One region of the Virgibacillus salarius genome, then DNA from elsewhere that is predicted to be linked to it. Evidence: riboswitches for the same ligand, from Rfam matches in the RefSeq annotation. Region 1 holds a riboswitch; the other holds the start of a gene.
What was found. A riboswitch is a leader RNA that binds a small molecule or an ion and turns the genes downstream of it on or off. The one in region 1 is predicted to bind lysine.

Region 1 (16,678 bases):
TGATTATTGAGAACAACTGGTATTCCATTAATTTCTTTCGTTGTATCTAACTCTTCATTTATTTCGTATTCAAAACCTAGTGAATAGGATAACCCACTACATCCGCCACCTTTTACACCAAAGCGCAAATAGGCACCATCAGACTCTTCTTTCATCATATTTTGAATCTGCTTACTAGCATGATCGGTAATATTAATAGCCATCTCATGGACCTCCCTTTAAGATGATTGCTTATCTTCTTTAAGTATACAAAGTCCTTGAATAGGATTCAACTGATGATACTCAATCGTCATAGTAATAATCTCCTGTAGCTATAACTTCTGCTCCTCCAGTCATCCAGACATAGCCCTGATCATCCCATTTAATAAACAAATCGCCGCCTGGTAAATGAACAGTTATTTGTTCATTACGGTTAACCAAATCATTCAACGCGGCTGCAACTACTGCCGCACAAGCACCAGTACCACAAGCCTGTGTAATACCAGACCCTCTCTCCCATACACAAAAATTTATTTCAGTAGGAGTAAGCACCTCAATAAATTCTACATTTATCCCCTGTGGGAACCGTTTGTCCTTTTCAATTGATGGTCCTAATTCTACTAAAGGGGCATCATCAATATTGTCAACAACAAAAACAGCATGCGGGTTGCCCATAGATACCGCTGTTACTTTAAGCTGCTGATCCATTATTTTAAATTGTTCTGCTACTACTTTTTCTGTTTCACTGCCTATCATTGGAATGTCCGCTCGGTTAAGCTGTGGCTTCCCCATGTTAATTGTTACAAGCTGCACATTATTATTCTGTATTTGAACCTCTGCCTCTACAATATTAGCTTTCGTTTCTATTTGAAATTGAGTGACATCAACAATTCCATGTTCATAGGCATACTTCGCAGTACACCTTAATCCATTACCACAACTCTGCCCTTCTGAACCATCCTTATTAAATATCCGCATACCTAGTGCCGCTCTTTCACTGGGATGAATTAAAATGATACCATCAGACCCTATTCCTGTGTTCATATTAGATACGCTTTGCGCTAACGCTGGCAGCATTGCTTCCTCTAATTTATGCTGGAATAAATCAATATATATATAGCTATTTCCAAGTCCATGCATCTTCGTAAAAGGGATTTTCATGTTCGTTTCCTCGTTTCTATTTATTCTGTAATGGAATGTTATGTTTATCCAATGCATGATAAACTGTTTTTAACCGCGGTATACCTTCAGCAACCATTTCGTCATTGATCATGACAATGGGATAGAATAAATCATCACGCACTATCTTTTCAATAAATGCCTGATGCTTTTCCACATTTGGAGGTTGATCAATATCTATGTATTCATATTTTAGGTGATCATCTATATATTTCCGACCAATAGCAGCTTGTAGCCATTCATAAGTATCCCTAGAGCCTGGTGCGCCAACACAGCTCGCACAAATCTGTTCTGCCCCATATACCGTTATCTTTATTTGCTTCATCCCATCTAGCCTCCTTTATACGATATCTTTTATTTTACAAAATGTTTATCTAAAGATAAAATAAAAATGATTATCAGTTTCAATTATGCCATAGATTTTTTGAAGAATCCGTTCTATAATAGATAGAAGAAAGGAGAAGATGGATAATGCGAGACCAAGTACAAGAAGTATTAAATAAATTACGTCCATTCTTGCTACGTGATGGTGGCGATGTGGAGTTAATCGATGTAGATGAAAACGGCATTGTGCTTCTTCGTCTGATGGGTGCATGCGGGAATTGCCCGAGTTCTACCATTACATTAAAGGCTGGGATTGAACGCGCCTTAATGGCCGAAGTACCTGGAGTAACAGAAATAGAGCAAGTATTTTAAAACAAACTAAATCGATAACATAGCTAATAATTATATTTTATCCTATACAAAGAAGGCCTCCAACGACAAGGATGCCTTCTTTATTTTTGTCTAGGAAATATTGAGCCGCGTCCAGTTCCAGCGCCCAGAACTAGATGACTTCACGACTCGCTCCAGTCGCTACATTTCTAATCGAGCGCTTGCGCTTTTGTTCCTATCTATTTTACCAAACAGGCGTCTTCGGCTGACCGCCTGTTAATACAGAAAGCGTATTATCCAAACACAATTTCCACATAGCAGTTCGTGTTTCTGTACTCGCCGAACCAATATGTGGAAGTGCAACAACATTCTTCAACTGCATTAATGGATGATCAGCATGAATAGGCTCCTCTACAAAGACATCCAATCCAGCTGCCTTTATTTCTCCAGTTACTAAAGCATTCTCTAACGCTGTTTCATCTACTACTGCACCTCTAGAAATATTAATAAAAATACCAGTATCTTTCATTTTATGAAAGGTAGTCTTATTAAATAATTGCTCCGTTTCACCAGTTAAAGGCACAACAGATACCACAAAATCTGAATGGTGAAGCAACGTATCGAAATCTGTATAAGTGGCATTTAGCTGTTCTTCCGCTTCAACATTTCTAGAACGGTTATGGTATAAAACTTCCATTTCAAATCCCTTGGCTCTCCTTGCAATTGCTTGCCCAATTCTTCCCATACCTACAATCCCAATTGTCTTATGGTGAATATCGGATCCCGCCAATAAATACGGCCCCCAGTTGTCCCACTTATCTTTCCGTATATAATCATTTGCCTCCATAAGCCTTCTTGCAGTGGCCATTAACAGGGCAAACCCTAAATCAGCAGTTGTTTCGGTCAGCACATCTGGTGTGTTAGTTACAGCAATATTTCTAGCCTTTGCTGCTTCCATATCAATATTATCGAAACCTACCGCTAAATTCGCAATTACCTTTAAATGAGGAGCTGCATCTAGCAACTGCTGATTAATCTGTTCGCTTAACATGCAAATTAATCCCTCTGCCTCTTTTATTTCTCGCAACAACACATTTTCTGGTACTGGGTCATTCTCTTTTTCCCAAAATTTTATACGGAAGCTATTAGTATAAGGGGCGATTAATTCTTCTGGTATTTTCCGTGTAATATAAATCAATGGTTTCTTCAACGGTATGACCTCCATACGTAATTATGTTCATCATTCTATAGCCAGTGTACCACAGGAATTTGCAGAAGATCACAATCCACCTCTACTTGATTATAAAATTTCCCGAGCTTTTCTTCATATTCTGATTGTGTTTGAAGTAATTGCTTGAATTGCTCGAGTGCATCGTCATTTTCAGATGTTAAATTCCATTCCAAAAAATCAAAAATATGAATAGGAAAAAGTAACCTTGCATATATTAAACGCCAGCTAAACACAGATAATGGTCTGATCGCTTGATAATCATTTAAAAAATTGGAAGAAATTGCACCTGGATCTTTGTTTAAGATGTGCTGTCTTAAAAATTCAGAAATATCTCTCGATGGGTGATCATAAACTAATTCCATTGGCCACATAATGGGCTTTATCAGTTGATTTGTATATCTTCGAAAAGCAATCGTTCCCTGATCTACTTCATAAAATCGCTGTTCCTGTTCACTTTCACGAATATATTGAATTGCATTTTCACTTATACCGATGAAATAAGGAAGTACATCCATTACTAGACGGTAATATGCTGAAGGGGTTTCACGTGCTCTCTGCTCAAGATGATTCTCTAATGTGTTCACTTTATCGATCCATAATTCCTTCCATTGTCCATAGCTGGAAATAGCCTTTGGTTCATATCCATAAGCATTACCAATCTGATGAAATTCGGCTAGTAATTTTCCATCAGATAGAGTAATCTCTCTATATGAAAGTTTGCCTTGAACAACCATAAGCTGCGTATCCTGAAAAACTGTAAACCATTCTCCTTGATTATTTGATATTGGAATTGCCATATGTGTATAGTAGTCTTCCGCTAAATAATAAGCTACAACCGCCTGTTCCATATAAATAATTTCATTGTTATCAATAGAAATGGTAAAATAAACATATTCTCCAGATTTAAAGCATTCTTTGCCGTCAATCCATCTTTTTTCTTCTGGTTGAATGTTGTAATTTTCATAAAGCCACTTTTCATAAGACAAGTAGATCCCTCCTCTGGGCATTTATACTAATTGTATGTTGAAAAGTTACCTTCTTTACTTAAAACTATAAAAAGAGAGGAAGTTACATGATGGGTCAAGAGACAAATCAGAGTGAATTAGAAGTTAAAGCTAGACAATGGCTTACTGAACGTGGAGTGACGATTGATGATATAGCAGAACTCGTTTATTATCTACAGTCTAAGTACCATGATGATTTAACAATAGAAGTTTGCAGACATAATGTTGATCGTGTTCTAACAAAAAGAGAAGTACAAAATGCCATCCTGACAGGTATTCAATTAGATGTATTAACAGAAAAGAAACAGCTAGAGCAGCCGCTACAAAAAACCATTGAGGTTGACGAAAGTTTGTATGGTGTAGACGAAATCATTGCATTATCAATCGTCAATGTATATGGCTCAATCGGCTTTACAAATTACGGGTACATTGATAAACAAAAGCCTGGCATATTACAAAAATTAAATGATAAATCCTCAGGAGAGTGTCATACGTTTTTGGATGATATTGTAGGTGCAATTGCAGCTGCGGCATCTAGTCGCTTAGCACATTCCACTGATGAAGAAAGTTACTAGATAAAGTGAAACTTCAAACCATACTTTTAACTTAGACTGTCAAGCAGTTCTTCTTATATTAGAAAAAATCTAGATTAAGCCATCACTTTTAACATACAAGAAGAGAATAAAAGACGAAGATATCGAAGTCTTATATAGTAAACAGAGAGTAGATATACCATTGGTTCTTCTACTCTCTGTTTACTTAAATATGTTGAAGCCATTCATGTAAACTATGCACATAATAGGTCGGCTGGATTTCAAGGTTTGGGTACTCCTTAATAGGAGTAACACCAGTAAAAACCATCAATGTATCCATCCCTGCACCTATGCCAGCTCGTATGTCTGTAGCATAATTATCGCCAACCATTAACGCTTCATCCTTTTTCACTCCTAACACAGTTAGGGCTTCCTCCATAATAATGGATTCTGGCTTACCAATAAAGGTTGGCGCTACTCCAGTACTAACTGTAATTACAGATGTCAGTGATCCATTCCCAGGTAATAATCCTCTTTCACTGGGAATCGCTACATCGCCGTTCGTAGAAATAAAAGTAGCGCCATCCCTGACAGCCAAACAAGCTTTTGCTAGCTTATCATATGAAATGTTCCGGTCAATGCCAACAACTACAAAATCACAATCCTGATCTGTAATAGTCAGTCCTTGCTCTTCTATAGCTTGATGTAATCCATCTTCTCCTATAACATAACATCTTGCTTGTTTCTTTCTTGCTTGAATAAACTTTGCTGTAGCTATACTCGTTGTCACTATCTGCTGTGCAGTTGCAGTAATCCCCATTTTATTTAATTTCGTAGACACATCTTCTTGTGTTTTTGAAGAGTTATTAGTTACGAACACATGTGGAATGTTATTGGTTTTTAATGTAGCAATAAATTCTGCAGCCGCTTCAATTGGTTCATTTCCTCGATACATCGTACCGTCTAAATCAATTAAATAGCCTTTATACGCATGTTTCATGAATATTCCTTCTTTCTAAACTAAAAAGTCCAAGCGACCTTGCTCACTCAGACAACGTCTTCTTTATTCAACTGCAGTAGAAAGATATAGTCCTTCACCTTTCTTCCAATTGCTTTATTGTCCACATACAATAAGGTTTCCCATCAGTAATACATGTATGTGAAATAACTTCACAGGTAGAAAAGATGTCTTGATACATTGCTTTTTCATTTTGACATACTTGTGTATATTTAGAGGATAACGCAGAAATCGGACAATGATAATTTTTCATTTCATAGTGTCCTACATCTACCTTTTTCAATTCTACCATATATCCATTTTCATCTTGAAACTTAGCCATTTCTTTAACCTTACTATCAAAGTCACTGTCACCTACGAAATCCTCTAGCTGATTCCGTTCCCGCAGCATTCTTTGCCAAAGTAAATCATCAACCGCTCTCTTACCTTGAAGATACTCAAGATCCTGAAGCAGCTCTAATGGCAGTTTTTCGTTTTGATTTGGGAATAATCCATGCCCCTTCTCTGTAAGCTCATAAGTAAAATATGGTCTTCCTAGTTTCTGCTTTATACTATTCTTCTTGATAAATCCATCCCGCACTAGAGATTGTATATGCTTTCGAACAGCAATTTCCGAAATCGTAAAAAAAGGCAACACATCTGTTATAGTTACTTCATGTCCTTTTTTTATTAACGTCAATAGCTTTTGCTTCGTAGGTGTTTGTTTCATAACGTATCACCCCTATGATTCATTTGAAAAAGCGTTAGCTACTCCTAGTTCATTATCTAAGTACACTCTTATATGTGCTGAAAATTGTTTATATACTTGATAATTAGCTTGAATCGTATGTATTAACTTGTTATGGTCGATGTTTGTATAGTCGGTTACCAACACTTTTCTTAGCTGTATTAATTCTTTATAAGCAGTTTCCTCATCTTTAGGAAGAACCTGTTCATCTAACAAAATATCGATAATATCGTTATAACTACCTGGATCACGCATAATAAATCCATCGATCATCATATTTCCAACATCTAATGTACATTCTATTACTATATGTACAGCTCTTTCCAAACTTAATTTATCGATTAACGTTTCTGGAGCGTTCATTTTCAATACATTGATGACCTGGTCCATGTATTGAAGCGTCTGCTGAATCTTACTCCTATCTACAAAATACATGTAACAAACCCCCATTATGAATTACAATCTTATCATACCATATATTATAGGATTATTGAGCAAAACATGATATAGTTAAGGAAAATGTCAATATTCGGAAAAGAGGGATATGATGGGAAGTAAGTATGAATTAATTAAAGATGAAACTGTTACAAAAGAAGTGCGTTATATAAGTTTCATGGGAAAGTTACAGCGTTATGATTTTGCTTTTTTAAAGAATGATGATGATCCAAGCAAAACCACCATTATCAATTTGCGTAAAAATCGATTTACAGTAGTAGGAAAAGAGGATTTAAACGATCCAGGAAAGATAGAGCATATCTTCCATGAGACAGCTATGGAAGCTGATGAAATTCGGAACTTCCTACATGAAGTTCTTTAATTACAGCAAATTTCATGCATAATTTAAATACGAGGAGAATGAAGGATGATGGGAACTGTGATCTCTTCCAACAAGGAAGATATACTTAATTTAGATGTTACAGCTATATCCCATGCTATTAAAGAAAGACAGTTTTCAGTGTTAGAAATCGTTAGTGTTTATATAGAAAAACAAAAACAAATAAATCCGATTATTAATGCAGTAGTAGAAAATCGGTACGTTGAAGCGCTACAACAAGCAAAAGAGCTGGATATGTTTTTAAAAAATAATGAGCCATTATCCCCTCTATTTGGTGTCCCAATAAGTGTAAAAGAATCCATTCATGTCAAAGGTATGAAAACGACTGGTGGACTAGAACATAGAAAAGACTTAATTTCTAGAAAAGACGCAGTAGTTATATCGAAATTACAGGAAGCTGGAATGATTATCTTAAGTAAGACAAATACACCTGCCTTATGTTTTTGTCAGGAAACAGATAATCGACTATATGGTCGTACCAACAATCCTTGGGATATCAATAGGACCTGTGGAGGCTCAAGTGGAGGTGAAGGAGCCCTGTTAGCAGCAGGAGGTGCTCTTGCAGGAATTGGCTCTGACATTGGTGGTTCCATTCGATTTCCCAGTCACTTCAATGGCGTTATTGGTTTTAAGCCCGGTTTTAAACAGGTTTCAGCTCATGGGCATTTTCCAGCTGTTACAAATGATATCCAAAATAGAATGTTAAGCATTGGACCAATGGGTAAATCCGTTCGGGATATGGAACTTATCTATTCAAGCATCTCCGAAAATGAAATAGATGATTGCTCTCTAAAGAATTTTAAGATAGAAATTTTACCTAGTAATATGGAACAACCATTAAATGAAGTAACGAAAAGACTGTTAGACGATATTGAAAAAGTACTAACAAGATCGTTTTCTACTTTTCGACGCATTCCTCCAATGTATCATAACTGCGCTACATTATGGCAAGAAATGCTCTCAAGTAATGGCAGTGAATTAATTGAAAAAGCTGCATTTAATAATGACAGGTCTTTTCTCTTGAAATCTTTTCTTAAAGAAAAACTAACGCAACGCTCTAAGATTCATCCGTATCTGTCGAAAGCAATTTTTGGAGCAAAGCTTTTTAAACCATCGATTAGCCGCATTCGAGAGATGGAAGAGACAATTTTACAGGGAGACAAGATTCTGGGAGCGTATTTACAAAATAGGCTACTCATTTTTCCAATTTATCATACGGGAGCATTAGAGCATGGAAAAGTTTATCGACAAATATTCTCCATGCGGCGAACATTTCTCACTTACATGCCTTATGTAGCCTATGCAAATGTTTGGGGATTACCTGCATTGACCGTACCGGTAGGAAATGATGAAAATAATATGCCAATTGCTGTTCAAATTATAAGTAAATCAGGAAATGAGGATGCAATTTTTCGATTAGGAAAAATGCTTGAAAAAAAATACAGAGGCTATAAACGTTGTGAGCTTTAATCCCTAGCATCATTTCATACGAACTGCCTTTATTTTCTACCCATACAACTCACTATATAGTCAAAACTAATACCAACACCTTTACATTAGTTGTTGGTATTTTGTGTGAAAAGGATGTGTTTAGTTGATGGCAAAAGAAAAAAAGAAGACATATTCAAACTTTACTAATGTGGAAAGTATGCACGACAAGCTAATTCCTGAGGAATTCCCAGAAGGATCTTTTGGTTCTCCAATGAATGAATATGCTCTAGTGGAAGGTAAATCGACTCCTTGGGAAAAAGGACAACGACGGGATAGTGCTTTTGTTTACCCTGATAGAGAACGTCATAAGGACTTACCTAGACAGGCTGATGGCTCACATGACCCACATAATAATCCTGATGGCGATTTTGGAAACGAGCAGTAGCAACATCGAGCTACTGCTTTTTTATGTAGCAATTTTTTGAAGGACAAAATAAGCACATCCAAAATTACAGTATTCATATAAATAGTCATCTAAGGCACTGATCTTATTGTCAACAGGTGCTTTTTGGTTTTGATCTGCATAAAAGCCTTTTAATCGTAACTGGTCATAACCCCAGTCACCAACAATAAAATCATACTTAGCTAATATATCTGAGTACCGTTCTTTTAACATATCCTCACTAAATCCATTTTTATGATTTTCCACAAGCTCGTATTTTTTCCCTTGCAGCTCTATCATATAAATCCCCCCATATATCGTGTCTACAGTTTATCATCTTTTCGAAAAACCCTCCAGAAATAAAATAGTATGATTTTCAACTCAAATTGCAAACTAATGATGAAAAGATATTTTGAATGGAGGATAGCAATGAAAACAAGAACACTTATACCAATCGGCCTGACTTCTTTGCTACTCATTACTGGTTGTGCAAATAATAACAATGCTATTGATGAAAGAGACCAAATACGGAATGAATTAGATCCTAATCAAGAGTTACGAGCTCCGGCAGAAGATGGTGCTGATGATAAACTTGGCTATGTGCGTTATACGAAAGAACAAATGGAAAATAATACAGAAAAAAATCATTCCGTAAGTATTGACCGTACTGAAATGGCGAATATGATTACGCGAATTATGTTGCGTGGTGATGCTTTCGATGAAGTCGCAACACTTGTAACGGACGAAGAAGTGTTAATTGCTTACCAAAAATCTGGCCGTTATGATCAGGATAGAACAGCGGATATGGCAAAGCGTACGGCAATGTCAGTTATGCCTAGATACTTTAAAGTATATGTCTCGGACAATACAAGTTTAATTAATGATATCCACAGTTTGCATAATCTAAGTACAACAGAAGGTGATTATGATAATACGATTCAGAGCATTATTAAAGAAATGAAAAAATCACCTCAAGGTAGTAATAAAGGTATGTAATTAAAAACAGAAAGGAACTGATTGGAAATTCCAATTAGTCCCTTTTAATTTATTGTATAATCAGAACTACTTTGACAAAAAATACAGAACATCAGCTACTTGTAACGTTATTAAGTAAAGAAAATATGCGTGTAAGGGTGAAACATTTTGTATGCAAAACGTTTTTTTTTCATGATCATAATTCTATTTTCAGTTTTTCCGCATACATTTGCACATGCAGAAGAGAAAACGATTTATGATAAAAGAATGGCATTATTCAAAAAAACAGAAGCCTTAAGTCAAATTCCTTGGTACTATTTCGCAGCAATTGATAATTACGAGCGCAACAAAAAACAGGATTCAGATGATGAGAAAGTTATCTCTATTGAGGTACCACCTGAATTATGGTATGGATTAGGAAATTCTTCTATGATCAAGGATGAACGATTAATCGTCTTTTTCAATGGAAAGGGTAAAGATGGCGATGGTGATCAAAAAGCCGATCCGAGAAATTCGGAAGATATTCTTCATACGATGGCAAATTATTTACTTGAATACGGTCAAACGAAGGATGATATAAAAATTGCATTATGGAATTATTATAAGCGGGATTTATCCGTACAGACGATAATGAACACTGCAAAGGTGTTTAAGGAATTTCAAGATATTAATTTAACGGATAGGGATTTTCCTGTTTCTATAGCTCACAATTATAGTTATAGAAGCACATGGGGTGACCGAAGAGGATTTGGCGGATTACGAATTCATGAAGGTACCGATATTTTTGCAAATTATGGAACACCTGTAAAATCAACAACATATGGTGTTATAGAAATGATGGGCTGGAATCTCTATGGAGGATGGAGAATCGGTATTCGTGATATTTATAATATTTATCATTATTATGGACATATGAACGGTTACGATGATGATATTAAGGTTGGTCAAGTTGTTAAGCCTGGAGATGTACTGGGGAGTGTTGGTTCGACAGGTTATGGACCGCCGGGAACATCTGGAAAATTCCCTCCACATTTACATTATGGTATGTACAAAGATAATGGCAAAAGCGAATGGTCCTTTGATCCATACCCTTATTTACGTAAATGGGAACGAATTGCGAAACAAAAAGATTAACAAGATAGTCAATTTAAACTTATATGACTTCTTTGCCTAGACTGGATAGAGAATAAATAATAAATTGAAGCGTTCAAAGGTCTGTTAGAATCGAAAAGACTTCCCTTCACCTAGCTATAGCAACTAGAGAAGGGAAGTCTTTCTGCTACAAATTCGATAAAAAGGTCACTGCTTATTTTACTTCTTTTGATTTCTTCACAGCATACATAATACTTGCAGCTAATCCTCCCCAAATAATTACCATACTAAGAATCATCACTAAAATGACACTGCCAGTCATAGTTATTTGGCCTCCCTCTCCTCTGAATGCTCACTAACACCTTTAGCTTCGGACCTCCACTTAGTAGCAGCCATGACAATACCGATAATAAGGGCTGCTGCTGCAACAAACCAACCTCCAAATACGATAAATATATCTGCATATCCTTCATAATTTCCAGTTTCTGTGTCAAATTGCTTCATTAGGTTTAGTCGGAATAAATCGAACATCATATACCCCAATACTAGAGGTGTAATAACATTTAGACTTAGCGACCACCACCAACCTAGGCGAATATCAGAAATAGCATTGGCATGTGTTTTTAGATCCTTTACTTTACGAAGAATCCATGCAATAAGCACTACTTCAACAAGTCCTATAAGCGCTACTCCAAATTGATTAATAAAGTAGTCAGCTGCATCCAAGAAGAACAGACCACCTTGAGTCGCAAATAAAAGTGAAATAATTGCGGCTATTCCACCTCCAAATAAAACTGCCTTTGATCTGGATATTTTGAATTTATCTGTTAAACCAGCAACATATGTCTCTGTAATTGACATCAATGAAGTTAATCCAGCAAGTACCAATGAAGCGAAAAACAAAAAGCCAAATAATCCATTCAGTCCTGGGAATTCATTAATTATCGCCGGAAAAACTACGAAGGCAAGACCAACTCCTCCTGAGACTACTTCCTCTACCCCTACACCGGATTGAGCTGCCATAAATCCAAGAGCAGAAAACACCCCAATACCAGCTAGTAACTCAAAGCTTGAATTACCAAATCCTGTAATGAAGGCGTTGTTGGTAATATCCGATTTCTTAGGTAAGTAGCTTGAATATGTGATCATAATAGCGAAGGCAATCGATAAACTAAAAAATATTTGCCCATATGCTGCCACCCATACTTCTCCATCTAATATTTTACTGAAGTCTGGAGCAAAAAATGTTTGCAATCCGTCCATAGCTCCGTCTAATGTAATTGCTCGAATAACAATAATAAGGAAAATAATAACTAAAGCGGGAATAAAGATGCGGTTTGCAATTTCTATTCCTCTCTTAACTCCTTTAAATAAAATACCTAGAACTACAACCCAAACGATAATTAATGGAATAAGTACACCTGGTACAAGACTTCCTATTTGTCCTGGTTCTACGGTACGATGTAAAAAGTCATTCATTAAAAACACTTCCGTATCTGCTCCCCAGCTTAAATTAATTGAGAAAACAGAATAGGATATTGCCCAGGCAATAATAACAGAATAGTACGTAGAGATAACAAACGATACGAGCACTGCCCACCAGCCAATAAATTCTGTCTTTTTATTTATTCGCTTATACGTAAGCGGTGCAGAACCACGATATTTATGTCCCATCGTAAATTCCATAATCAAAATAGGAATACCGGCGGTTAGTAGTGCGAACAGATAAGGGATAAAAAAGGCTCCTCCACCATTCTCATAAGCGACAGCTGGAAAACGCCAAATATTTCCTAGTCCAACCGCTGAACCTACAGCAGCCATAATAAACCCTGCTCTTGTCCCCCATTGTGAACGAGTTTCCATTACAATACCTCCCCCTCTTCTTTACCAAAATAGTTGGTTTAAGGAATGTTTTTAAAGTTTTATTTTTTCAGATATTTCTGTTTGTATTATAACGGTACTTTTATACTATGTCAAAGAATTATTTGAATTTCAAGATATTTCTAATTTTAATTAACAAAAAAACAGCATATGTAGTTATTAGATATTTTTAAACAATTATTATAGGCTTTTAGATTAGGTTATTCGTTACTTCTCCAGAAGAAAAAATACTCGATTCCTCATCGTAACACTAGAGATTCTTCGGGTATTTGTACAAAGCTTCTAGCTACATTCCCTCCACACAGAACAAAATAGACTTCATTTCGTAGCTTTAAAAGTTGGACAATATTTTTTCTACTATATAAAAATACTGCCGAGAAAAAATTCCCGACAGCTTGGATTTTAGCTTAAAGTGTATATTTCCACAGAATACCATCGCCATGTTATAAGATAAACTGACTACAACAAGCGAAGTTTTCTATTGTAAGCACCGTAAGAGTATAACCTATTGGTCTCTATTCTAAACCGGCGATTTTACTGTATGTTACATGCCCGATACATAATCATTCGTAGCATAACACCGATCTCGTATTATGACTTTGTGTTCGATAAAAAGTGCAGGATTAATGCAATAGCTAAGACGATAACAAGTGTAGCAATTAAAGGAAATACGACTTGATTGGTGAAACCAATTATAAGATAGCCAATTCCAGCTGAAACAGCTGCCAAAATCGCATATGGCAATTGAGTCAAGACATGATCAATATGATTTGCACCAGCACCCGTTGAAGATAGAATTGTCGTATCCGATATTGGTGTACAATGATCACCAAAAACAGAACCAGCAAGCACTGCAGCCATAGAAGGTAATAACATAGAAATATCTGTAATTACTGTCACCTCAGCTGCGATCGGAAGCATGATACCGAATGTCCCCCAGGATGTGCCTGTAGCTAAGGCCATAAATCCTGCAATCAAGAAGAATAACAACGGTAACCATGCCGGACTAATCGAAGCATTATCTACAATTTGTGCTAAATACTCCCCTGTTTTTAATGTTCCTATCACTGAACCAATTGTCCAGGCCAATAATAGTATATAAATAGCAGGAAGCATTGTTTTCAAACCTTCTACAATAATTTTTCCTGCGTTGCTTTTCGGTTTCCTTTGTAATCCATGAAAAACAAATGATGTTAAAACAGCGATTGTACCACCAATAAATAGCGATAGATTAACATTCGTATTTGCAAAAATGGATATAATGCTAACATTACCATCGCTGGCATTTGCACCTGTAACAAGCATGGATACCACAGTAGCAAGAATCAAAACACCAATTGGGACAAGAAGATGATAGATTTTCCCATCTGTATGTGCTGCAAACGTATCGGTTAAATCTCCCGGTACTCTATCCTGCTTAGGATTTAGTAATTCTCCTGTCTGAATTGCCCTTTGCTCATGTGCTTTCATCGGGCCAATATCCATCTTTAAGTAGGCTACTAAAAACACAAGTAGTATGGCTCCTAATGCATATAAATTATATGGGATCATTTTAATAAACGCCTCTAAAGGTCCTATATCTGTGATGCCATTTGCTACAAATAAGCCACCGATAATACCAATGATATATGCTCCCCAGCTCGATATCGGTGATATTACCGTAACTGGTGCCGAAGTTGAATCAATAATATAGGCTAGCTTTGCTCGTGAAATCTTATGTCGATCTGTTAAGGGTCTTGCTATTTGCCCTACAGCCAAGCTGTTAAAATAATCATCAATAAAAATGATAATACCTAGCACCGCACTCATTACTTGCGCACCGACTCTTGTTTTTACACGTTTGATCATCCATTCACCGAAGGCTCGACTCCCACCTGAAGCTTGGAGAAAAGCTGTCATTATTCCTAATAAAAGTAAAAATCCTAATAACAGAAGGTTACCTGTATTTAGCGAGCCTTCCGATATAAATATAGTATAAATAATAATTCCTATTTCCTTTAGGGAATCCCATATTGAAAAATCATGAATGAGAAGTGCTCCTGCTACAATCCCAGTTCCTAAAGATAATAATACATTTCTCGTTACTAATACCAATACGAGCATTAATATTGCAGGAATAAGGGAAAAAATTGTTCCTTCCATTGTTGTAACCTCCACTATGATTGTTTGCAATAATGAAAGAAAACATACTGTTCAAGAAAATGGGATACGTGGAAAACGGGGCTGCGTCAGAGAATGGGGGCTCTGTAAACACAAAAAGACAATGATAGAAAATAACCTACCATTGCCTTTACAATATACGTTATCCTCCATTTCGATCAGTAGTTCTCCATGCACATTGCTTCTTGCATGACAGTATACTTCTTATTCAAAAGCACACCAGCAATAATAAGGAAGACACTTATTATGCTTCGGCAATACATCCTTTCATCAATCATCATCGTTGTCATCCTCCGACTGATTAATCATATCCATTGCACCTCTACCTCACCGATCTGATAAGGTTTAAATATTCAACTAGCTAATAATAATTATTATAACAAGTACTTAATCAATATTCAAGTCATCCTTGGGAACGGCTATGTTTGGACCACTACTTCCTTCTCCACCACCAAAAAATTCTGGAACATCACCCATAAGTACCCTTGAGTCAACATATACCTTCGTTGTAATTTCCGCAGGCTCGGTCGTAAATGGTACGACAATCTGTGCATTAACGGTAACCGGTATATAAATTTCAAACAATGCAGCATTAATACCAAATTCTTTCATTTCGTATTTTATATCTGATTGAATACTGCCAACAATTTCAAAATGAACAGGGACTTTGGGTCCTAAATTAGCTAAAATAGTACTTCCGGTCACTTGACCGATGGGAATCTCGACTACCGTTGGATCTTTGTCAGCAAGTTCATTTGCTGAATCTCCGTAATCCTTTGGTTCCATATCTGGATCATCCGTATTTAACATTTCTCCTTTGTTCATTCCGTATAAAAAGTATTCCGCTCTAATGGTAGCAGCTCGCAATGCTCTGCTCACTGCTGAAGCATTCCAACCAACAATGGTAGGATATCCATTTTCATCTTTACTAACGTCCATTAAGTCTTCAAAGCTTATGTTTTCCGTTGACTTCACAGCTTCATTAATCGTTCTAGTCGCGAATTCAACTGTCTTCCTTTTGGCTATCTCCATCAGTGGAGGAGTTATCCCTTTATCTACTATTAGAATACTAAGGGAGGTTAATATGACAAATGTAATTGAAGTCATTAAAAAAATCGCCTTAGCTGGAGAAGTTGCTTTTATCTTTAATCCTGATCGTCTACCCATCTAAAAACCCCCTTGCAACAAACATATGCTTGTTCCAAGAAGGTTAGAATGTAAAAAATCTCAATCTATTTTGCATGAGAAAACCACCACATTTAGTACGTTAGCTAAATTAACATCATATGGTTTAGCTAATTTTCTCCCTTGCTCCTTGTTAATTCGAATAATTGGTCTGTCGCAAACATGCGGATTTTGTTTTACAACAATACCTTGTCTCCCATCATTTAGATCAACCATAATACCATTTGGATAAACAACAATAGAACTCTTTAACGCTTCAATCATTTCTCTATCATATAACTGTCCAGATCCGGCATATAAGATTTCTAAACCTTCGTGAGGAAGCATGGCATCACGATATACACGATTACTT
Region 2 (16,678 bases), on a different contig from region 1:
ACTCCACAGGCATGTGAACGAATTAAATATAATTGTAAATCCTCTACGTCTTTTGCCTCAATCATAACATCGCTAAACTTCCCAAAACCAGTCGTAATCCCATAAACAATTTCTTTATTGGCAACAATGTTATCCACAGCTAATCTGCTTTCTCGAACCTTCTCCATACTAGTTTTTGAAATGGTAATTTGCTCCTGTTCAATACAGATGCGTTTCAATTGATCTATGGTTAAAGAATCTCCTGATAGCTCAATCATTACGCTTCCCCCTTTTCATTAATACAATAAAAAAGAGGCGATAATGGCATACAAATAAGCCACCATCACCTCCTCATGTCTACTCACTTTAGGTAATGATTTATATAATTAAATATGATTAACACCTAGTCCGACAGCTTCATGCTCCAAGCCTTTTATTGGAGCTCCAATGGTACCGTAAAAGGCAACGGCAATCCATTCACCTTCTTCAGGATTTACATATGGGTTCCCACGAACAACAGCGAATCGTAACCCAACGGTACGCATCATTTCACCAATTGCCCACTGCCCTCTAGTAACTCCTTCTAATCCTTCTAAAATTGCATGATAAAGTGCATGTGTTTCTCGATAAACGCCTTCTTGAATTAGCTTGCTTCGTTTCACTGCCGTTTCTACTGCGGAAATCACTTTTTGCATATCCATTGATCCAACTTTTCCTTCACAAATTTGGACATCTGGAACTATCGATTGATAGGACGCTCGTTCTTGCTCATCTAGCATTGCAAGTAACGTAGCAATTTTTCCAATACGAAGTTTTTGTGTCATTGTTTCTTCTCCTAAAGGTCTCTGCTTATACAAAATGGTTTCTCAAAAGTCAGTTGCCTCCATACAACTGGAATACTCCGCTTTCGGGTAGCGGTTCAGCCTTCTTCTGAGTTGAAGACCTACTATGTAGTCCGCATAGCTCCTCTTTTTTGAAAGCCAAGTATATATCAAACGCTCTTTAAAATAATCTAATCTTAACTAATGACTAGTAACTACTTTTAGTATACGTCTTCGTAAAATTATCCGTCAATAACATTTACAAAAAATTCCGTCTATTATTATTCAAAAATCAAATATTACATAGCTATAATCATAGGGTGAAACATCAATTAGTGTGGATTTTTATCCCCATTGAAGGTTTGTACCACAAGATTATGACCTAAAGGTCTTTAAACCACTCGGACATTTACTGGCAGTGGATATCTCTATTATCCATTATTGGTTTCACTTTATTGCTTTTAGTGGAAATATCACTGCCAGTTATATACGCAATAAATCGTATTAACCTAATTCCACCCCATCTTTTGTTATTTCTTATACGGAGGATACATGCCTGTTACATGTGGACAAGTTCTCTTGTTCTACAACTACCTTTCCCTTCTTGATAACTGTATCCACATGATTCATTCCATATTGATAGGATAGCATTAGATAATTTGGTACATTAAAAATCGTAATATCTGCCTGTTTACCAATTTCTAGACTCCCGATTTTATCAGCACAACCAATCGCATGTGCAGCATTGATGGTTGTTGCTGTAATAACCTCTTCAGGTGTCATCCCCATTTTTAAACAGCCAAGATTCATAATAAACTGTAAGGATAACGTTGGGGATGAACCTGGGTTTGCATCCGTAGAAAGAGCAACGGCTAAGCCTTGATCTATCATTTTTCTTGCTTGAGCAAATTCTGCCATTAGGAAAAATGCAGTACCTGGTAAAAGAACACCAATAACATCTTGTTCAGCCATTTGACGAATTCCTACATCCGATGCCTTCAATAAATGATCAGCTGAAATCGCACCAACAGCTGCAGCTAATTCTGCCCCCCCATAGGATTCAATTTCATCCGCATGAATTTTTGGAATTAGTCCATATTCCTTACCCGCCTCCAGAATTCTTCTTGATTGTTCTGGCGTAAATACGCCTCGCTCACAAAACACATCATTAAATGTTGCCAAATTCCGTTTAGCAACCTCTGGAATCATCTCTGAAATAACTCGATCTACAAAAATGTCTGGATTTTCTTTTTCGGCTACTGGTACAGCATGTGCTCCCATAAATGTTGAAACAACATCCATGACATGATCCTTATTTAATTGCTTGGCAACTTCCAATTGCTTGATTTCATGTTCTGTCGTTAAACCATATCCACTCTTTGCTTCTACTGTGGTGACGCCATTTGTTAGAAATGTATCTAGACGCAGCTTCGATTCATGATAAAGTTGGTCATAATTTGCTTGCTGCGTAGCTCGAGTTGTTGCGTGAATACCGCCTCCTGCATGCATGATGTCCATATACGACTTTCCTTTTAGTCGCATTGCATACTCATTCTCCCTTGTTCCGGCATGAACAAGATGTGTATGAGGATCGATCAGACCTGGGGAAACTACTTTATTAGACGCATCGATTTGTTTAGCTTGAGCAATTTCATCGGCATACTTCGCTTGAATTTTTTCCGTCGTACCAATGGCAATAATCTCACCGTCCTTCGCAAGTAATCCACCATCTTCTATACTATTAAGCTCTCTCATTGCATCAGTTTTAGCTGGCTTATCGGTATTTCCACTTATGGTAAGTAATTGAGCTGCATGTTTAATAAATAGGATATCTGACATTTATAACGCCCCTTTACGTTGTAGCATTGGAATATGAACACCTTTTTCCTTCGCAGTATCCTCGGCTTTTTCATAGCCTGCATCCACATGACGAACAATCCCCATCCCAGGATCTGTTGTAAGGACGCGATCCAAACGCTCCTCCGCCTCTTTTGTTCCATCGGCAACAATAACCATTCCAGCATGAAGCGAGTATCCCATACCAACGCCGCCACCGTGGTGGACACTGACCCAGCTAGCTCCCCCAACACTATTAATCAACGCGTTTAATATTGGCCAGTCCGCTACCGCATCGCTTCCATCCTTCATCGCTTCCGTTTCTCGATTTGGTGAGGCTACGGAACCTGAATCAAGATGATCACGTCCGATAACAATCGGTGCTTTTAATTCACCTCGTTCAACCATACGATTAATAATTTTTCCAAAGCGGGCTCTTTCTCCATACCCTAGCCAGCAAATCCGAGAAGGGAGTCCTTGGAAACTAATTTTCTCTTGCGCCATGCGAATCCACTTACACAGCGACTCGTTCTCACTAAATTCGCGCAGGATGACCTCATCTGTCTTATAAATATCTTCTGGATCGCCGGATAATGCCACCCAGCGAAACGGTCCTTTACCTTCACAAAATTGTGGGCGAATATAAGCAGGAACAAATCCAGGAAAATCAAATGCATTCGCTACTCCTTCATCCTTGGCTACTTGGCGGATATTATTTCCATAATCAAAGGTAACCGCCCCTTTTTGCTGCATTTGCAGCATTGTCTTAACATGAACTGCAATACTTTGTTTAGATAATTGAACATAATTCCCTGGATTATTCTCCCTTAATTTAGCTGCTTCTGCTAACGTCATATGAACAGGGATATAGCCATTCAGCGGATCATGAGAGGAGGTTTGATCTGTTAGTACGTCTGGAATGAATCCTTTTGTAAGCATTTCCGGTAGAAGCTCAGCTGCATTGCCTAACAAGCCTATAGATAGCGCTTCCCCTTTACTACGCGCTTCTTCAGCAAGCTTTATTGCTTCATCTAAGCTATCCGTAGAGGTATCTAAATAATTTGTATCTAATCGACGCTGGATACGATGAGGATCTATTTCTATAGCAATACAGATCCCCTCATTTAGTATCACCGCTAAAGGTTGCGCTCCTCCCATGCCGCCTAACCCCGCCGTCACAGTAATCGTTCCTTGTAAACTGCCGTCAAAATGCTGCCTAGCACATTCTGCAAATGTCTCATATGTTCCTTGCACAATTCCTTGGCTGCCAATATAGATCCAGCTGCCCGCAGTCATTTGCCCATACATCATTAAACCTTTCTGATCCAATTCATGAAAGTGCTCCCAATTCGCCCATGCTGGAACTAAATTCGAGTTAGCAATCAGCACTTTCGGAGCATCTGTATGCGTACGGAACACAGCAACGGGTTTTCCTGATTGAATGAGTAAGGTCTCATTTTCCTCTATCTGTTTTAATTCCTTCACAATCGCCTCGTAGCATTCCCAATTTCGTGCTGCTTTACCTATCCCACCATAAACCACTAGCTCGTCTGGATTTTCTGCCACCTCTGGGCTCAGATTATTATTCAACATTCGAAGAGCAGCTTCTTGTATCCATCCTTTCGTATGTAATGCTGAACCACGATATTGTTCTACTTGCATGTTCTTTTCCATTCTCATTTTCTTCATCTCCTCCCTATGTTAGCAACCTCAAATAAACCGTTTACATTTTCTGTAGTTAAAAAATTCACATTCCTTTTCCATCTGATTATCGATCCTTCTGTTTATTTGGTACTATAGATAATAGAAGACATAACATTTTTTTAATTTAATACCATACATTAAAATTATAATTATAATAATATATAATTACAAATATAAATATTCTATATTTTTATAAAATTCAACTATAAATTAAGGAGATTAGGATGGAATTTCGCCATTTAGTCTATTTTGTTACGATTGTTGAACAATCAACCTATACTCGAGCAGCAACCGTCTTACATGTATCTCAGCCATCACTTAGTGCTGCTATTAAAAAGCTAGAGAATGAAGTAGGATTGACATTAATTAAACGTAATACGAGGAGCCTCGAGGTCACAAGTGAGGGTAAAATACTTTATCAAGAGGCTAAAAAATTGTTAAATCACTATCAGCATGTATCTAAAGAAATGATCCGCTTGAAAGAGCAGGGACCGCTGGAACTCACAATCGGTTTAATAGAGTCCTCCAATTTTTGGGTACCAAAAATTTTGAAACAATTTCAGAAAGAATATCAGGATGCTCATATAAAATTATTAGAAATTCTAAGTTTAACGGATGTAGAGAAAGCTTTAACAAACTTCGATATTCATCTAGCTATAACAAATCAGAATTTGAATAATGATGCGATTGAGACATTACCTATCTATGAGGAAAAATTAGTTGCTGTTCTTCCTCAAGGGCACAACTTACAAGATTATACAGAGCTAACTATTTATGACTTGAAAGACGAAACATTTATCATTTGCAAAGAAGGCTTTCAAACAAGAGAGGATATTCTTTATGCATTTGCTAAATCAGGGATTCAGCCAATGATTCAATTTGAAATCGAGCGATTTGAAACAGCATGTCGTCTTGTTATCGAAGGTTTAGGAATCACAGTTGTTCCTGAAAACTATGTTAAAAATACAGTTCATTCAGATTATCATATAAAACATATTAACGATTCACATTTATCCAGAAGCGTATATCTAGCCTATGAGAAAAATCGTTATTTACCTCCAATTGTACTGAAGTTTATAGGATTGGTGGAAGAATTCTTTAAACAGTGATGCCCTTAGGTCACCTAGAAGTATTTCGTCCTATAGAACACGTACCACCTCAAGCATAGACTGGATGTCAACTTGTCATATTTTGATTGATTCGAGTAATTACTCTAGGTGAGATGCTTAGCTAAATTATGTTTTTCTCCACATATAACTAGCAGTAAGACCCCCGCTTCAAGCAATAAAGGAACAACACTATTAGTAACTAGGGGGACAAACAAAACCTTCAATTGATTGAAGGTTCACTTTATTTGTATGTCATTAAAGGAACAATTGAATAAACGATAGGCATCATTTCCTTGCTAAAATTCAAATAGCCTTGCGTGAAATAAGGAAATCTGTTATATTACAGACAATTAAATATTTCTTATTTCAATTATTTGAAGTGAGGATAGAGGTGCATCGGTCATCATTACACAGTTTGAGGATAATGAGATCCATTGACGATTGTGGAAAGGGATCGTTGCCGAAGTAACAGATAACTCATTATTTACTGTTGCTGGTTCTGCTATTGAATAAATACAGGACTGTCGTATAGGTAACTATATGGAGGGCTATCTGACGCAGAAAATGAAATACTACATTTCTGCAGTAGCAAACCCTTGCTGCTGTTTTTTTGCGTTAATTAGAAATGGTCTATCCATCTATTGTTTTAACTTATCACAAGGGGTGTAAAGAAATGGAATTTGGCCAAGTATTAACCGCAATGGTGACACCATTTGATCAACATGGAAAAATTGATTTTCATGCCACAAGATCTCTCGTAAATTATTTAATTAAAAATGGAACGGATGGGCTGATTGTTGCTGGAACTACAGGTGAATCAGCTACATTAACAGATGAGGAAAAGATTCAGCTTATGCGCTTCGTTGTTGAAGTAGTAAATGATCGAATTCCGGTATTAGCTGGAACTGGGGCAAATAACACAAAAGCTACTATTAATTTAACAATACAAGCGGAAAAAGTTGGAGTTAATGGTATCATGCTTGTTACTCCATACTACAATAAACCTTCGCAAACAGGAATTTATCAGCATTTCCAAGCGATCGCAGCAGCTACTAATCTCCCTATTATGCTTTATAATGTACCGGGAAGAACTGGTGTCAATTTAACTGTAGATACTACGGTACAGCTTTCTAAAATAGATAATATTGTTGCCATCAAAGAAGCGAGCGGTAACCTTGATGCGATGTCAGAAATAATTAGACGCACATCCAAGGACTTCTCCCTATACAGCGGAGATGACGGACTAACATTACCAGCATTAGCTATTGGAGGAAAAGGTGTGGTCTCAGTCGCCTCCCATATCATTGGTAATGAAATGCAAGAGATGATAAATCAATTTAGCTTTGGAAATGTCAAAGCTAGTGCAGCGCTACATCAACATTTACTTCCAATCATGAAAGCTTTGTTTGCTGCACCTAGTCCTTCGCCCGTCAAATCAGCATTATCTATGAAAGGTGTTCCAGTTGGGGATGTTCGGCTTCCAATGGTACCTCTAACACAAGAGGAAACAAACAATCTAAAACAAACATTACAGCACTTACAGTCCATCGTTTCAGCAAGTTAAACGATTATGAAGAGCGAGAGACTATAGAAATTGAGATAAGTAATGTCGAACTACTATTCGAATATGAAGTATATCAGGATAGTAGTTCGACAGTTCTTTGGAATAGTAATTATTCTACCGAGAGAAATCGATGCATGAACGTCTATCCTAGCCGAAAAAATTGTGAAAACAGCACATGTCAAATGTAACTACGCCAGTGAAAAGCGATACAAAAATTCACTAGGATTCAGCTTTTGATAGCCCTCCTCTATTCAGTTCCTTTAAAATTCTTTAAAGGCTACCGTTACTTTACAACAAATTTTGCTCGACTAGATCCTTCTTTTGTCTTCTTTACCTCGAGTACTGCTGGGAACATAGCTTTTAATTCCTGCACATGTGAGATCACGCCAATCATTCTACCCGATTGCTGTAAACTTACCAATGTATCAACTGCTTTGTTTAGTGCTTCTTCATCCAGCGTACCAAACCCTTCATCAATAAACATTGTTTCAATCGAAATATTGCCTTGAAAACTTTGAATAACATCTGACATACCTAGTGCCAAACAAAGAGCTGCATTAAACTTCTCGCCTCCGGATAAGGATTTCACATCTCTTGTCTGTCCCGTGTATGCATCGAAAACGTCGAGGCCTAGACCACTCTGTCTTCCATGCGATTCCTGCCTGTCACTACGACTCAGGAAAAATTGACCATTTGATAATCGATCTAATCGTAAATTTGCCGCATCGATAATCTGCTCCAAATACTCAATTTGTAAATACCGTTCAAAGGATATTTTCTTGTTATTTTGCCCTCTTAATACATCATGGAGATCGGTTATAGTGGCTAATTTCTTTTCCAAGTTATTAGCTTGTTCAGTGACCTCGACAATGTTTTGCTGTAGTGTAATGATTTCCTCATAGTATTTATTTGATTGATCCCATGTCTTTAATGCTTGTTCGTATTCTACTTTTAATTCTTTCAGTTTGGCTTCAATAGTCGTTAATTCAACCTGCTGCTTATCTTTCAATTCTCTGTTCAGATCACGGACCTGCTTTTGCAGCGTAAGCCGATGCTGATTATATTCTTCTATGCTATGCTTTAACTGCTTACGCTCATCCTCTTCCAGCTTAGCTTGTTGAAACACCTCCTCCGTTTGGAAGGACGCTTGGCTTAATGCATCAACAAACTGTTTGTTTGCATTCTCCCGCCTTATCTTCGTTTCCTGCAGCTGGTTGCTTGCATGACTAACATCGGATTCACTTTTAGTCAATTCTTCTTTCTCCTGCAACAGCTTTTGTTGTATTTGCTCCCAGCGCTCCTCCAATTCCTTTCGTTGCTCTTCTTTTACTTCTATTTTTTTCTCTAATTCAGACAGAGTTCTCACATCTTGAGGAATCTTTTGTATTCTTTCCTGATAAACAGCATGAGCAGTACGATAAGATGCAACTTGCTCTTGATAATATTGCTCCGTTCTTTTCACTTTAGCTTCTACATCTTTGGTTTCTTTTAATGCCTGTTCGTACATAGCTTTATATTCAGCAAGCTGTTTTCTATCATGATGTAATTGCTTCACTTCTTCACTTAGTTGCTGCCCTTGAAGTACTAATGCTTCTTTAGCACTTGTTACATCTCTCTTATTTATGGAATAGTTATTTAATTCATTTTCCCTTTCCTTTAATTGTACGCTTACTGAATTCCATTCAGCAAAGCTGTTACGATATTGCGTATCTAGTATCTGAAATTGCTGCTTCGCTTTTTCTAAATGCTCCCTCGATACGTTACGATCCCTATTTATGGCTTTTTGTGGATGATCGATACTTCCGCAGACCGGGCAAGCTTGTCCATCATGTAGATGCGCTGCTAGAATACTAGCTTGATTATTAAGCCAATCCCTTTCAATTTGTTGGTAATCAGCTTGCGCTTGAGATGCTTCTTGATGTTTTTGTTTGGATTCTTTTTCTAATTTATCGTGTTTTTTTGCTAACTCTATATAATCTATTAGGACTTTTACTTGATCTCGCATCTCTTGTAATCGTTGCTGTTTATCTGGTAACTGCTCGACTGTGAGATCGAGCTTTTCTATTTGTTCGTGAATAGCTTCTGCTCGCTGATTCTTTACATCGAGTAGTTTTTGAAGTTTCTCCAATTCGGAGGCGCCATCCTGCACTTGCTGATTCAGCTTATTCAACTGTTGGTTAGACGCATCCATTTCTTTAACTATTGGTAAATAATCCTTTAGTTGTTCCAGAATAATACGTAGTTGTTCTCTTTCTTCCTTCTTATCTTCCTCTTTTTTATACAAGGCTTGCACTTGCTTTACTCGCTCGTTAGCTGTTTTAAGCTTATTTTCTGCGTAGTGAAGATTCTTTTGTTGCATTTCCTCTTCTTTATGCCAATCATTTCGCTGTTTTTCATAAGGAATGAGGTTGTTAGCTCGCTCTGCATCGTCTAATTGTTTTTCTCGCTTTTGATATGTTGTAAGCTGATTATCTAATTCGTTTAGTCTGGCTTTTTTTTGTTGCATTTCATTGAAACGATCATTTATAGCTTTTGCTTGGTGATATTCCGCCTGTTTGTTATTATGACCCTCATATGCTTGTTCATATCTAGCCTTATCACACGCGATTCTCTCCATATAAAAGTGACTTTCTTCTTGTAAACCAGTTATAACCTGATTGATATTGTAATGCTCACTTTCTAAAAGCTGAAATAGAAATGAATTTTCTCGTTTAGGTAACCTCACTTCAATATGCTTAATCAATTGATCACGAGCTTGGATAGCTTTATTGTATGCCTGTTCTGCATTAGCCTTCTTCTCTCTCATCCGTTCACTAATTTTTTTATACGGTTCCGTCTTAAATAGTCGACGTAATATTTCTTCTTTATTATCCGTTTTCGAGGTGAGCAGCTTACGGAATTCTCCTTGCGGAAGCATAACAATCTGCTTAAATTGATCCTGCGTTAAACCAATTAAAGCTTCTATTTTTTTGTTTATTTCAGATACAATCTGCCTATCTACACAAGGAATTTCATTGCCATCTATTAGCTCATAGAATTCGTATCGGTCACCTGTCTTCGTTTTATTCCCTTGCTTCACATGGCCTAGTTGGCGCAGAATTCGAAAAATACGACCGCCTAATTCAAACAGTAACTCCACTGCTGTATGGACATTGTCATCGGCAAAATCACTTCGCAGCATATTTTCTTCTCGATCTTCTCCGCTTGCTGAGCCATATAAAGCAAAGCAAATACCATCAAATATAGTCGTCTTACCGGCACCAGTATTTCCAGAAATAACAAATAAACGATACGCTTCTATTTCCGTAAAATCTATTGTTTCCGTATCTTTATATGGGCCAAGCGCTGTCATTGTTAACTTTAAAGGTCTCAATTATTCCACTCCCTTCTGCATTAAATGGTAAGATAAGGCTTCAACTTTTCTGTTTGTGTTACATCTGATTCCTCATGCAGCCATTCATTCAGTACTTCTTTAAAAAGCTGTTCCGTTTCTTGTGTTGCTTCTGTTCCCTTCACTTCTTTGTAAAAAGCATGAAATAATTCAAGTTCTGACAGCTTGGTGCGTTCTGCCCGATTATTCTCCTCATCATCAGCAAGAGAAAATTGATTATGCTTCCGTTCAACATGCAACGCATTTGGGTAAACAGATCGCACCTTTTCCATCGGTGAAAGTACTGGTAACTCGTCTGTTAAGCGAATAAATACATAATCATCATTGATAGGGTGTGTCAGCAACTCATTTATAGAAGCTTCAACTGTGCGCACATCTCTTCTCGGATGCAGTATACGTTTCTCAACATTAACAGCACCTTCTCCATCTATTTCCACAACATAGAATCCTTTCTTATGATGCTCCTCTGAAATAGAGTACTTCAATGGAGATCCAGCATAACGTATCGTCTCGTTCCATACATAATGCGCTTGATGAAGGTGTCCTAACGCTGTGTAATGAAATTTTGCAAAGTGCTCAGCAGCTACATATTCCGATCCACCAATAGATAATGGACGTTCTGAATCACTCGTATTTTCTTCTTCTGCTCCATAAGGAGTAACGAAAGCATGTCCTACAAATACATGTCTAGCATGTGAATCCATTCTCCCCTCAATCTGCTCGATAATTTTCTTTGCTGCATCATTATGTGTACGAACCGTATCATCCTGAAAAGTAGTTCTTACCACACTTGGATCACAATAAGGAACTAAATGAAAATGAACTTCTCCATCATGATCATGTAAAACAATTGGTTGTAAATCATTCGTGAGCGTCCCTACAATATGGCAGCCATTATCTCGCATAATTTTACTACCAAAATTTAATCGGCTCGGACTATCATGATTCCCAGCAATTGCCAAAACCGGAATACGAAGTTGAAGTACGATTCTCTCTAAAATTTCATCTAAGAGATGTACCGCTTCTGTTGGCGGCACTGCTCTATCATATAAATCTCCTGCAATAATAACAGCATCAGGTTTTTCATTTTCAATAGCCACGATGAATTGATGAAGTATGTACGCTTGATCTTCTGTCATATAGACACCCTGTACTAATTTGCCAAGATGCCAATCAGCAGTGTGAATAAATTTCATTCCATATTCCTCCTTATAATAAGATTCATCTATTATTCTTCGATTACTGTAAAATTCAATATTTCATGTAGTATAAAGTGCAACTTCCATCCGTAGGGGATTTTGTTTATCCCCACGGATGGTTAGCACCACAAGGGTATGACCTAGAGGCCTTTAAACCAACGGACATTTACTGGCAGTCGATTTCCCCCTTATCCATATTGCTTTCTCTCTATTGCTTGAAGCAGGGAACTAACTGCAAGTTATATGTGGGATAAATCGTTAAAAGTTAGAAACCATATCTTCATTCTACCTGCATGCTAGACTAGATGATTCTATGTTTCTCAATCATAATTTTAACATAATGATTCACATCTACGAACTAACTACTAAAGGTATACTTCTAACAAAATTCCGATTGACCCATAACTTATAGACTACAAACAATATATTTTCTAATTTGTATATTACTTGTAAAATTATCTTGACTAATATGTGAAGTTTCGACAGAAATAGACAAATTATAAAATAAGAATGGTATACTAAAGTAGTAATTTAATTATTTCCATCTGAGTAATAAGGAGGATAATTCCATGAAAGCTGCAGTATGGTACGGTAAAAAAGATGTACGAGTAGAAGAACGAGAATTGAAACCTTTAAAAGAAACTGAAGTAAAGGTGAGAGTAGCTTGGGCAGGCATTTGCGGAAGTGATCTTCATGAATATGAGGAAGGACCTGTATTTGTTCCTGTAGAAAAAGAAGATCCTTTAACAGGTGATACAACTCCATTAACATTTGGGCATGAGTTTGCAGGAGTTGTAGAAGAAGTAGGTGCAAAGGTTACCACATATAAGCCGGGCGACCGAGTAGCAGTAAATCCTACCCTTACATTCGGAAATAAATCAGAGGATCTTGACCCATATGATGGCTTTGCCTTTATCGGTTTAAATACAGATGGTGGATTTACATCATTTACAAATGTTCCAGAAAAAAATGTATATCACCTACCTGAGCCATTAACATTACAAGACGGAGCTTTAGTTGAACCGACAGCAGTTGCTGTTCAAGCAATAAAAGAAGGCGGACTAGTATTTGGCGACACTGTTGCAGTATTCGGTGCTGGACCGATTGGATTATTAACAATCATTGCAGCAAAAGCAGCAGGTGCAAGCAAAATTATTGCATTAGACCTATCGGAAACAAGGCTGCAAAAAGCAAAAGAAGTCGGAGCAACACATATTATTAATTCTGGGGAAACTGATCCAGTAAAAGCTATTACAGATATCGTACCTGAAGGTGTAGATGTTTCCTTTGAAGTTGCTGGCGTAGCTCCTACATTTGAGCAATCTATTCAAGCAACGAAACCAAGAGGAACCATGGTAATCGTATCAATCTTTGCTAGACCGATTGAATGGAACCCATTCCAATTAACAGGTAAAGGTGTGAAAATCACTTCATCTATAGCTTATACACCTACTTCTTTTCAGCAAACGATTGATTTAATGGCATCTGGTCAAATACAGCCACAATCTGTTATCACGGATGAAATACAGCTGGATGACATAATTGAAAAAGGCTTTGAAGCATTATCTAAGGACAAGTCTCAAGCAAAAATATTAGTAGAATTAAGTGGGGAAAAATAAGAAATAACGTTTAATTGTAATTAACCAGATATAGAGCATGGGATGTGCACACTATATAGATAAAGTGAAACAACGATCCGTGGAGGGATGTTTATCCTCCACGGATTGTTAGTACCACAAGGGTATAACCTAAAGGCCTTGGAACCAATCTGACCTATAACTGGTAGTTGATCCCCTTCTTATCCATATTGAGGGCATACTGCACGTGATATGCGGGATACAAGCTCCCGATTGGAAACATAGCGAGTGGAGCGAGTCAACGGAAATAAGGAAATCACAGTGAGCTTGCGAGCCGATGATGAATTATCGTGAGACGATTCGTGAAGTCACATCGTTTCTGGGCGCTGGAGCTGGACGCGGCTTAACACGCATATTTATCCACATGGACAAATTTTATCATTTCCTTCATTTCCGATGACTACCAAAAAATAGATTTCAAAGCAGGTATTTATACTTTAAAATCCATTTTATCTAGCCTATATAGCTAAATTATGTTAATAACTTCATCTATACCATCGCAACAGCAATTAAACCTAATATAAATTCTACCGTTCGTTTCATAGCTAACTCCTTATTTATATTTATCATTTATATACGAACACATTCATTTAATGGTTCCATCAATTATGAATGAAGATCAGCGGTACCAAGCTGGGATACACGTTGTAAAGTTTTTATGATCTCTAATAACATCTAGCGAATAGGTCAGCATGGTCTGATAGTTGCCCATTTTCCTTCCCCACACAAGCGAGGATACAATATGCATGGCACTATATAATGCATATAGTTCCCAAAACTTTATAGAAACATCATTTTCGTTATAACCATCAACAATTCCCCTTGTAAACGCATTGCTTACTCGATTAGAAAAAAAGCCGAGTTTTTGGAGATCATGAATAGAATCACCCCAGTCTATTCTCTGAAAATCAATTATTCCTGCAAATCTGCCTTCGTTGATCAATAGATTAGCAGGATGAAAGTCATCATGCTGAAATGTATTTGGCCTATTGTATAATAATTGCTCATTTTCCTTAATATACGACCGAAGTATCCTTTTCATGTTTACATCAACATCGATAGCCTCCAATTCTGACAGATATTTATTACTTTTTCGTCTTTTAATTTCGTACCATGATGGTATATTTTCTGGGGCTGGAAAGGCGTGCAGCTTCTTTAATTCCATACCAGCTTGAATTCCCGCTTCGTACTGTTCATCTTCTGTTAAACATTGTAAGACAGCTTCTCCATCCTTACCGGTAATATAAGTAAGTATCATATATGAATAATCCGTATCCGTTATAGAGCCAAATTCAACTGCTTCAGGGACATACTTGGAATAAGTTTGTAAGCGCATGATTGTCTTAAATTCCTTTTCCCTACTCGCTTCCTGTTCACTTGAAAAAACTCGGATAAGATAGCGATTATCAACTACAAATTTTTTATCAGCTGAAAAACCCTTCTTAATTTTCTTTATTCTTGAATCGTGATTAACAAAAGGTATCTTATCTATTAGTTGATCCATACCATTCACCACCTTAATCTAAAATTTACGCATTAATATTCGACATAATTATGCAAATATCCTGTAAATTATAGACTAAATGTATACATATGAAAAGAGAAACTTTTAGATAAAGTAAAGCTTCAATCAGTGGGGGTTTTTGTTTATCAATTATTGTTTATCCCCCACTGATTACTAGTTGAACAAATAAGTGGGTTTTACCCTTACTCCGCAAAAAAATAATGCCTACTAAGCATTTATTATATCGACACTTCTTTTAATCACCTTTCATACTTCACAAACTGCCCCTTAATCTGATGTTGGTTTCGGTCAACAAAAGGTAGCATCGATCGATAGGTACCCAGTTCATAGACTTCACTTATTTCAGTAATGCGCGCAATCCTAGATAAGCCTTAGCTTCTATTTTGCAGGGTGATAATCTCGCCTAAATCGTTAAGTAAAATAATGTCGGAGAAATAGTCTCTCGGGTCTGCCCCCCACAATGTGCGATACAGAGTGAAGTCTCAGCAACTAATATTTAGTTATGCTATCTACTACTTTTGCTTTCATTTTCCGATGTGAATGTTTGATCTATAAATGCTTTAATAAACTCCTGATATTTTTTCTTATTATAACCATGGTATAATTCACTTGCTAATACATTAGGAACACCAAAGAAAAATCGCTCATATTGTGTTTGTCTGGAACCAAATGGGCTCATTGTCAAATCCCATGCTAATCGAAATAACTTCACCCTTTCCACTGCATCTTTTGTTGCACTCTGCAAATATTGATCCAAATCCATCCGTATAGACGAATTAAAATCTTCCTCTGTAGGTATAGTCATTAATCCGCTAGCAGCAAGTAATTGAATGATTTCCACTGCCCGTGGGTAAATTTTGGGAAATGCGCTACTTGCTGCCTGTAACGAAGCTAATTCCGGTCGCATCAGTCCAAACTCATCCAGTGTCGCATTCACCTCTGATTTAATTAACAATGCTTTTATTGTCTCTAAACCGACAATGATTTCTGCCATCTTCTCTTGTACATTCTCGTACGTACCAGTATGGATTGACTCGATAATCTCCTCAGCAATACCCAAAACGAATTCTAGCTTTACAACCTGCCTATTAATCACTTGATGCAGACTAAAAGGCAAAAACGCACTTTCTCGTTGAAAACGATTACCTACCTCGATGTTTTTATAAAAAAAGACCCGCTCCCATGGTATGAAAACATTATCAAATACAATCATCGTATCCATTTCTTCAAATCGAGAACTTAATGGATAATTAAAAGAGGAATCTCCCTTACAGAATGATTCGCGACAAATGAATTTTAGCCCATTAGCATCACTAGGAACAGATAAAAAGTATGCATTATTTTCTTCAAATATTCTTCCAGCTGAAAAAACAAGCAGCTCATCTGTCATTCCGCCCTGTGTTGCCAAAAGCCGGGCACCTTTTATAATTAAACCTGCTTCTGTTTCATCTACAATTTTGGCAGCAATTGGTTCTTCGCTATCTTCTATATAATGCTTTGACCGATTGAATTGTGGGTTAATAAAGGTATGTGTAAACGACATATCTTCTTCCCTAGCCCTTTCATAAAATTGAACAAGCCGCTTCGGAAAGCAATTTGCTTTTCGTTCCAATAACCTTGCAGAAGAAGCGAAGGCCATTAATACGGTGTTCATATAATCTGGACTCCTACCCATCATTCCACCATGTATTTTTGCCCATATTTGTATCATACGACTACGTTTCTTTAATTCCTGTATCGTCCTAGGCTGTATATAAGAAGTTCCAATACGATCACCTGTATGAGGTGAATGATAGGTCATTTCTTCAATATAATCATCCCTCAGCTGCAAATCATAGAGCATGGCTTGACTTTGAATCGCGCCTTTAAAAGCTGGATGCTGAGAAATCCTCCCATTTATTTTCCCCCCGTTA

Region 2: linked by a shared signal. The riboswitch ahead of dapA (4-hydroxy-tetrahydrodipicolinate synthase) and the one ahead of ABDZ84_RS10280 (Na+/H+ antiporter NhaC family protein) in region 1 are both predicted to bind lysine.

Annotation. Positions count from the first base shown of each region.
Region 1 is NZ_BAAACY010000078.1:30,929-47,606, reverse strand. It holds gene ABDZ84_RS10370 (HesB/IscA family protein) at 1-203, opposite strand, end outside; gene dapF (diaminopimelate epimerase) at 283-1,140, opposite strand; gene ABDZ84_RS10360 (YuzD family protein) at 1,157-1,483, opposite strand; gene ABDZ84_RS10355 (NifU family protein) at 1,630-1,854, shown strand; gene ABDZ84_RS10350 (2-hydroxyacid dehydrogenase) at 2,057-3,022, opposite strand; gene ABDZ84_RS10345 (protein kinase family protein) at 3,058-4,029, opposite strand; gene ABDZ84_RS10340 (phosphatidylglycerophosphatase A family protein) at 4,119-4,622, shown strand; gene ABDZ84_RS10335 (TIGR01457 family HAD-type hydrolase) at 4,807-5,580, opposite strand; gene ABDZ84_RS10330 (helix-turn-helix transcriptional regulator) at 5,675-6,307, opposite strand; gene ABDZ84_RS10325 (DUF86 domain-containing protein) at 6,320-6,760, opposite strand; gene ABDZ84_RS10320 (SAV0927 family protein) at 6,873-7,142, shown strand; gene ABDZ84_RS10315 (amidase) at 7,188-8,630, shown strand; gene ABDZ84_RS10310 (hypothetical protein) at 8,758-9,036, shown strand; gene ABDZ84_RS10305 (YutD family protein) at 9,058-9,333, opposite strand; gene ABDZ84_RS10300 (YhcN/YlaJ family sporulation lipoprotein) at 9,463-10,029, shown strand; gene ABDZ84_RS10295 (M23 family metallopeptidase) at 10,174-11,142, shown strand; gene ABDZ84_RS10290 (methionine/alanine import family NSS transporter small subunit) at 11,315-11,422, opposite strand; gene ABDZ84_RS10285 (sodium-dependent transporter) at 11,425-12,963, opposite strand; gene ABDZ84_RS10280 (Na+/H+ antiporter NhaC family protein) at 13,573-15,123, opposite strand; lysine riboswitch at 15,296-15,474, opposite strand; gene yunB (sporulation protein YunB) at 15,529-16,308, opposite strand; gene ABDZ84_RS10270 (HD-GYP domain-containing protein) at 16,369-16,678, opposite strand, start outside.
Region 2 is NZ_BAAACY010000045.1:17,608-34,285, reverse strand. It holds gene hutH (histidine ammonia-lyase) at 1-257, opposite strand, end outside; gene hutP (histidine utilization transcription antiterminator HutP) at 366-803, opposite strand; gene hutI (imidazolonepropionase) at 1,338-2,639, opposite strand; gene hutU (urocanate hydratase) at 2,640-4,316, opposite strand; gene ABDZ84_RS06820 (LysR family transcriptional regulator) at 4,565-5,449, shown strand; lysine riboswitch at 5,828-6,008, shown strand; gene dapA (4-hydroxy-tetrahydrodipicolinate synthase) at 6,123-7,013, shown strand; gene ABDZ84_RS06810 (AAA family ATPase) at 7,297-10,386, opposite strand; gene ABDZ84_RS06805 (exonuclease SbcCD subunit D) at 10,407-11,600, opposite strand; gene ABDZ84_RS06800 (2,3-butanediol dehydrogenase) at 12,173-13,222, shown strand; gene ABDZ84_RS06795 (aminoglycoside phosphotransferase family protein) at 13,860-14,744, opposite strand; gene hpaB (4-hydroxyphenylacetate 3-monooxygenase, oxygenase component) at 15,271-16,678, opposite strand, start outside.